DNA from 2 places in the Pseudoduganella albidiflava genome. Region 2 is predicted to be linked to the other one. Evidence: predicted binding sites of a transcription regulator. Region 2 holds the regulator's gene; the other holds the start of a gene.
The links. The regulator FNR, encoded in region 2, switches genes on or off when oxygen is low (the NO sensors DNR and NnrR bind a similar motif). The targets are predictions, from matches to a motif close to TTGATNNNNATCAA.
Positions count from the first base shown of each region.

Region 1 (3,407 bases), 3.3 Mb from region 2:
ACAGCGCCACGACCTCCATCGCATGGCGCGACTGGGGGCTGATGCGCAGCACGTCGGCGCCGGCCGTGCGCAGCGCTTCGAACTCGGCGGCCAGGTTGCACACGGAGGCGGACTGCGTCTGGATGCCGTTCAGCACGAGAAACGGCTTGCCGTCGCGCGTGGTCATGTCCAGGCCGTCCGGATGCTCGATGCAGCTGAAACGGCAGTCATCCTTTGGCAGGTTGCGCTGGCGCGCCGTGAAGCAGCGCGCCGAGAAGGCCAGCGGCATGCGGCCCAGCGCGAACACTTCCGTCTCCATGCCTTCCGGACGCGTGCTCTGCAGTTCCTCCAGCCCGGCTTGCCCCATCTCCAGTGGCATGACCCAGCGCCGCGCGCCCAGGCCATGCAGCAACAGCAGCGTGGCGGCGTTGTAGATGTTCAGGTGCGGGCCGGCCACGAAGGGGCGGCCGTGCAGCAGGCCGACGGCCCCCATGTCGTTGGCCTCCACGGCGAAAGCCTCCTGTGCTGCCAGCCGGCGCAGCGCTGCCACGTCGGAACCGGACTCGATCAGCGCCATGCTGGACAACACGACCTCCTTGCCGGCGTCGCGCAACCGGCCGGCGACCTGCAGCCAGTCCGCCGCGCGCAGCTCGTGCCGGCGCGAACACACCGCTTCGCCCAGGTAGACAACATCTGCCGGACCGGCGGCTACCGCCTCGTAGAAGTCCATCACGGTGGCGCGCGGCCAGTAGTACAGAAGCGGCCCGATTGCTAGCTTCATCATCATCATTTCTCCCGTCATTTCCAGGCGCGGTGATACGCGCCCAGCGTGTGCTGCCGGCCCTCGGCCACGGCATCGAGTTGCGCCATCCATGCCGGCTTCGCGGAAAAGCGCCCGGCGCGGGCGCTGTCGATCGCCTCGCGCCACACCCGCGTCACCTGCGCCACATAGGCGGGGCTGCGCTGGCGGCCTTCGATCTTCATCGCCGCCACGCCCATCGCCATCAGCGTTGGCAACAGCTCCAGTGTATTCAGGCTGGCCGGCTCCTCGATGGCGTAGTAGGTTTCGCCGGCCACCTCGAAACGCCCCTTGCACAGGGTGGGATAGCTGGCATGTTCGCCAGGGCCGTAGCGGTCGATGAGAACGCCGTTCAGGCGTGCCTCCAGCCCCTCGGGCCGCTGCTGCCAGCGCACCGCGCCGGCCGGCGAACAGACGCCATGCGTGTTGGGCGATTCGCCGGCGGCGTAGGACGACAGCGCGCAGCGTCCTTCGACCATCACGCACAGGCTGCCGAACCCGAAGACCTCGATCTCGACGGCCGTATTGGAGACCACCTGCTCGACCTGGGCCAGCGACAGCACGCGCGGCAGTACAGCCCGGGCGATGCCGAACTCGCGCCGGTAGAACTCGATGGCTTCCACGTTCGTCGCCGAGCCCTGCACGGACAGGTGCAGCCGCAGGCCCGGGTGGAATTCGGCGGCGTAGCGCATCAGGCCCGGGTCGGCCAGGATCACCGCGTCCACCCCGGCCGAGGCGGCGCGGTCGATGGCGCCCCTCCACAGCGCTTCGCCGCCAGGTTGCGGATAGGTATTGAGCGCGAGCAGGACCTTGCGCCGCCGTGCATGCGCATAGGCGATGCCGGCGGCGATCGCCTTGTCGTCGAAATTGAGGCCGGCGAAGTTGCGGGCATTGGTGGCGTCGCGAAAACCCAGGTACACGCAGTCTGCGCCATTGTCCACGGCGCCTTTCAGGGCCGGCAAGCTGCCGGCGGGACAGACCAGTTCGAAGGGACTTTCCAGTTGAGTCATCCAGTGTCTTTCGATGTTTGCGTGCCGGCACTGTACCGCCAGGCCAAGGCTCGAATCCTTAACCGGGATCAAGGAATTGGCCGATACCCCGGTGGGACAATGGCTGCAGGTCACCACGAGAGAAGAGAAAAGCACCATGGACACCATCCATCAGTACCTTGCCAGCGACCACCGCGCCTGCGACGAACAATACGGCTGGGCCGAATCGCGCGTCGCGTGCGCCGACTGGGAAAACGCCACGAAAGCCTTCGCCACGTTCGCGTGGCACCTGGCGCAGCACATGAACCAGGAAGAGCGCATCCTGTTCCCCGCCATCGACCGGGCCAGCGGCTCTGCCCCCGGCGCAACCGCCGTGATGCGAAGCGAGCACGAGCACATGCGCTCGCTGATCCAGTCGATGGCAGCCGCCATCGAGGCCCGCGACGGCGGCACCTTCTTCGACCTGGCCGACGGCCTGCGCATGCTGACGCACCAGCACAACCTGAAGGAAGAAGGCGTGCTGTATCCGATGGCCGAACGCCTGCTGGGCGCCAGCGCCATGGCCGTGCTGGCGCGCATGCGCGCGGTGGCCGCTCCTGCCGGGGAGGCGGCATGAGCGGCGCCTCGTGCCCGCGGGCCGCCGCCTAGGAGGGACCCATGCAACGTGCGCTATCGTTCGACCACCTTCCGCCGCTTGCCCTGCCGATGCGGTTCCTGATGTCCGTTCCCCTGTTCGCGGCGCTGGCCGCGGGCCTGCTGGCGTGGCATGGCGAAGCCGCGCTCGTCACGCGCTGGTCGCCGCTGACACTGGCACTCACGCACCTGCTCACCCTGGGCTGCCTGTCGATGGCGATGATCGGCGCGCTGCTGCAGATCCTGCCCGTAATGGCGGGCATCGCCGTACCGGGGGGCTCGCGCACGGCGAACACGATGCACGGTGCACTGTGCGCGGGCACGCTGCTGCTGGCCGCCGCCTTCCTCGTCGGCCATGCGCTGCTGTTCGCCGGCGCGCTGGCATGCCTCGGGGTGGCGTTCTTTCTGCTGCTCGGCTGCTGCACCATCGGCCTGTGGCAACAGTTCCCCGGCGGCGCCGACGCGTCGCTGGCGGCGATCCGGCTGGCGCTGGGCGCGCTCGTTGTCACGGTCGTCCTGGGATTGTGGATGGGCGCGGCTCTGGCCTGGCCCCGCGCACTGCCCCCTCCCCTCTCGCTTCCGCTGCTGGCCGACCTGCACGCAGCCTGGGGCTTGCTGGGCTGGGTGGCCCTGCTGATCGTCGGCGTGGCATTCCAGGTGGTGCCGATGTTCCTGGTCACCGAACCGTATCCCCGCTGGATCAGTGGCGGCTACACTACCATGCTGTTCCTGCTGCTGGTGGCGTCGTCGCTGTCGGCCGGCATCGCCGGACCGTTCCGGCATGCGGCGCTGTTGCTGCTGGGCGCAGGCTACGTGGCGTTCGCGTGGGTGACGCTGCGCCTGCTGGCCCGCCGGAAGCGTCCGCGGGCCGATGCCGCCACGCTGTTCTGGCGCACCGCCATGCTGGCCTTGCCGGCGGCCCTCGCCCGCGGCCTGCTGCCGGCCGATCCCGCGCTCGATGTCGCGTGCGGCGTGCTGCTGGTGGTGGGATTTGCGCTGTCCACCAT
Region 1 is NZ_CP036401.1:2,875,852-2,879,258, reverse strand. It holds gene EYF70_RS11970 (U32 family peptidase) at 1-760, opposite strand, end outside; gene ubiU (ubiquinone anaerobic biosynthesis protein UbiU) at 778-1,788, opposite strand; gene EYF70_RS11960 (hemerythrin domain-containing protein) at 1,925-2,383, shown strand; gene EYF70_RS11955 (permease) at 2,425-3,407, shown strand, end outside.
Region 1: a site for FNR is predicted at 1,847-1,860, ahead of EYF70_RS11960 (hemerythrin domain-containing protein). Genes of this name have one in related genera too.

Region 2 (3,407 bases):
GACAATTCCATCCGCTGCGCCTCGATCTTGGAAAAATCCAGCACGTCGTTCAGGATGCCCAGCAGCGAATCGCCGGCGGTGCGGATCATGTGCAGGTACTTGCGCTGCTGCGGCGCCAGGTCGGTGTTCTGCAGCAGTTGCGCCATGCCCAGCACGGCATTCATCGGCGTGCGGATCTCGTGGCTCATGTTGGCGACGAAATCGCTCTTGGCGCGGTTGGCCGCCTCGGCCCGGTCGCGTGCCCGTTCCAGCTCGGCGGCGCGGGTTTCCAGCTCGGCCATCAGGTCGCGGGCGTGGGCGTCGGCCGCCTCGCGTTCGCGCATCAGGTCGTTGAAGGCCCCGGTCAGCTCGCCGATCTCGTCGCGCGACGTGACCGGCAGCGGGGCGAAGTGCCCCGGCGTGCCGCGCAAGGTGCCGATCGCATCGCGCAGCCGCATCAGCGGCGACATCAGCCGCAGCGTGATAAAGGTGATGACGGCCGCGGTGACGAGCGAAGCCAGCGTGCCCCACAGCGCAAGCCGCACCAGCAGGTCGTCGAACGGCTCGAACGCTTCCTCGGCAGGCAGGTTGGCGATCAGGATCCATGGGACGGTCTTCAGGCGCTTGTAGCTGAGCAGCGCGCGCACGCCGCGGCCGTCGGTGCTGATCGTGGTGCCTTCGAACCCTCCGCGGATCGCCAGCACGGTGGCGGCATAGCCTTCCTGGCCGCGTGGCTTCAGCAGGCGGGCAGGGTCCGGGTGCACCACGTAGACCGATGGTTCGTAGCCGGTGACGATGTAGTAGTAACCGGTGCGGCCCACCTTGGCCGTGCGCAGGTGGCCCAGCAGGTTGTTCTTGTACAGGCGCAGCACGCCGATCAGCACGCAGGCCACCTCGCCTTCCTCGCTGAGCACGGGGGCGACCATCTGCACGACAGGTTGCCGGTTCGCCCTGCCGATCACCGGTTCCGCGATCAGGGGCGCCTTTTCCTGCATGACCCGCTGGAAGTACGCGCGGTCCGTGACGCTGACGCCGGGGCGGCCCGGCAGCGCGGGGATATCGGCCACGATGGTGCCGGCCGGGCTGACGACGATGATGTCATCGAACAGGCGAAGGACGGCGCGGTAGTCGTAGTGGGCACGCAGCGCGGGCGGATCGGCGCAGATGTCGCCGGGCTGCCAGCGTGCCGATTCGGCAACGATGTCACGCAGCAGCGTCATCTTTTCATCCACCTCGAGCGCGGTGCGCGCGATCAGCGCATCCTGCTGGGCAAACAGCACGCGCGTGAAATCCTCCTGCATGCGCCGGGCCTGCAGCACGGTGACCAGCGCGATCATCACGATGCACGTGACGGTCGTCGCCAGCGCGACTTTCGCTTTGATACCAAGCGGACGCATTGTCTCCCCCGCCCCGATGTTGTCGGGACACTATGCGCCGCTTCCCCGCTGGCGCACTGTGCGGAAGGGCACGCAAGCTGCAAGTTGCGCGGTTGCCCGGACAGCGGGATCGAGGCGGGATCGAGGCGGGATCAAGTACACTGGAGGTCAACCGACAATGGACGATGACATCGGACCCGACAATGATGCATGAGCTGCCATCCCTGACCCTGCCCGGCGCCACGATCGAGATCCTCAAGGCACGCTGCTCGACCTGCAGCATGCACCAGCTGTGCCTGCCGATGGGGCTGGACATGGGCGACATGGACAAGCTGGACAAGATCATCGGCCGCCGCCGCAAGGTGCAGAAGGGCGAGAACCTGTTCCGTATCGGCGAGCCGTTCACGAACCTGTACGCGATCCGGCTCGGCCATTTCAAGACTTACCAGATCAACGCCAACGGCGAAGAACAGGTGACGGGCTTCCAGATGGGCGGCGAACTGCTGGGCATGGACGCCATCAGCACCGACAGGCACTATTGCAGCGCGCTGGCGCTGGAAGACAGCGAGGTCTGCGAGATCCCCTTCGCCAGCCTGGAACAGCTGCTGGTGGACATGCCCACGCTGCTGCGCCACTTCCACCGCATGATGAGCCAGGAAATCACGCGCGAGCAAAGCGTGATGCTATTGCTGGGCAATATGCAGGCGACACAGCGCTTCGCCGCCTTCCTCGTCAACCTGGCTTCGCGCTACGAGGCGCGCGGCTACTCGAGCACCGAGTTCCAGCTGCGCATGTCGCGCGAGGATATCGGCAACTACCTGGGGCTGACGATCGAGAGCATCAGCCGGCTGCTGAACAAGTTCAAGAAGCAGGGCTTGCTGATGGTGGCGAACCGGGAGGTCAAGGTGCTCGACCTGCCCCGGCTGAAGGCAATCACGGCGGGGACCGAGACCTGCGCGTGATGCCGCTTAGATAAGCCCACCCCAAGTGCAAATGCCGGGGTCAGACCCCACGGGTCTGACCCCAGTCCTTCGCCTTTGGGGTGAATGCATGCGCTTCCACCGGTATTCGCCGGCCAACCGATGCAGCTTGATGCAGCAGCGGCGCCTGCTTTATTCCGAAGCCGCCAGCGTCAATTCACGCTCCACCGGCCACTGCCACTGCCCCTCCAGGCGCCAGGTGCGCCGCTCGTCTTCCACCAGCACGGTCCAGCGGCTGCGTTCGAGCAGCGGCAGCGGCACGGCGAAGCTGCCGCCGGCATCGGGCCGCACCAGGAGCCGCAAGTCCTTCTCCGGCTGGGTGGCGTGCGCCAGGTGCACGTGCAAGGGCCCGGGCAGCGGCGCGCTGGCCGATAGCCGGCCGTGCAATACCCCGTGCGCGGCATCGTAGCGCAGGGCGGCGGCGGCATGCAGCGCGGCGGCGGTGCGGTCGCGCCGCAAATCCTGGTTGATCGCCTTGCCCCGCTTGTAATAGTCGCCCACCACCAGCGCGTCCTGCTGCGCGAAGGCCAGCCAGCCGGTATAGAAGCCGGCCACCAGCACGGCGGCCGGGCCGGCCATCAGGAGCCAAGGCCAGCGCTCGCGGTACCAGGGCGTGGCGGACATCGTCATCGCTTGCATGGTCATCTCCTCAGCGCGGCACGATGAAGACCGCGGGTTCTTCGACGGCCAGGCGCGCATCGTCCAGCGCCGTCAGCGTGAATGTGATCGGGTTCGAGCCGGTCTTGCCCGCGCCCCGCAGTGCCTCCCCTGGCACGCGCACCCGCACCGGCACGGCGCGCGTTTCGGTGGCGGCCAGTGCCACCACGTCGTCCGTCGCCAGCGCCAGGCCGGGCAGCCCGGCGGCCGCGATCCGGTAGCGGTGCGGCTGCTCCGAGGTGTTCATGATCTGCAGCCGGTACACGTTCTCGATCGCGCCGCCGTCCACTTCGCGGCCCATCGAACCGCGGTCGCGGATCACGTCCATCTTCAGCGGCGTGCGGGTGGCCAGCGCGAAGCCGACCGCCAGCGTGATGGCCAGCAGCGCCGCGCCGTACGCCAGCACGCGCGGGCG
Region 2 is NZ_CP036401.1:7,015,188-7,018,594, forward strand. It holds gene EYF70_RS29185 (response regulator) at 1-1,376, opposite strand, end outside; gene fnr (fumarate/nitrate reduction transcriptional regulator Fnr) at 1,559-2,317, shown strand; gene EYF70_RS29195 (FixH family protein) at 2,468-2,974, opposite strand; gene ccoG (cytochrome c oxidase accessory protein CcoG) at 2,985-3,407, opposite strand, start outside.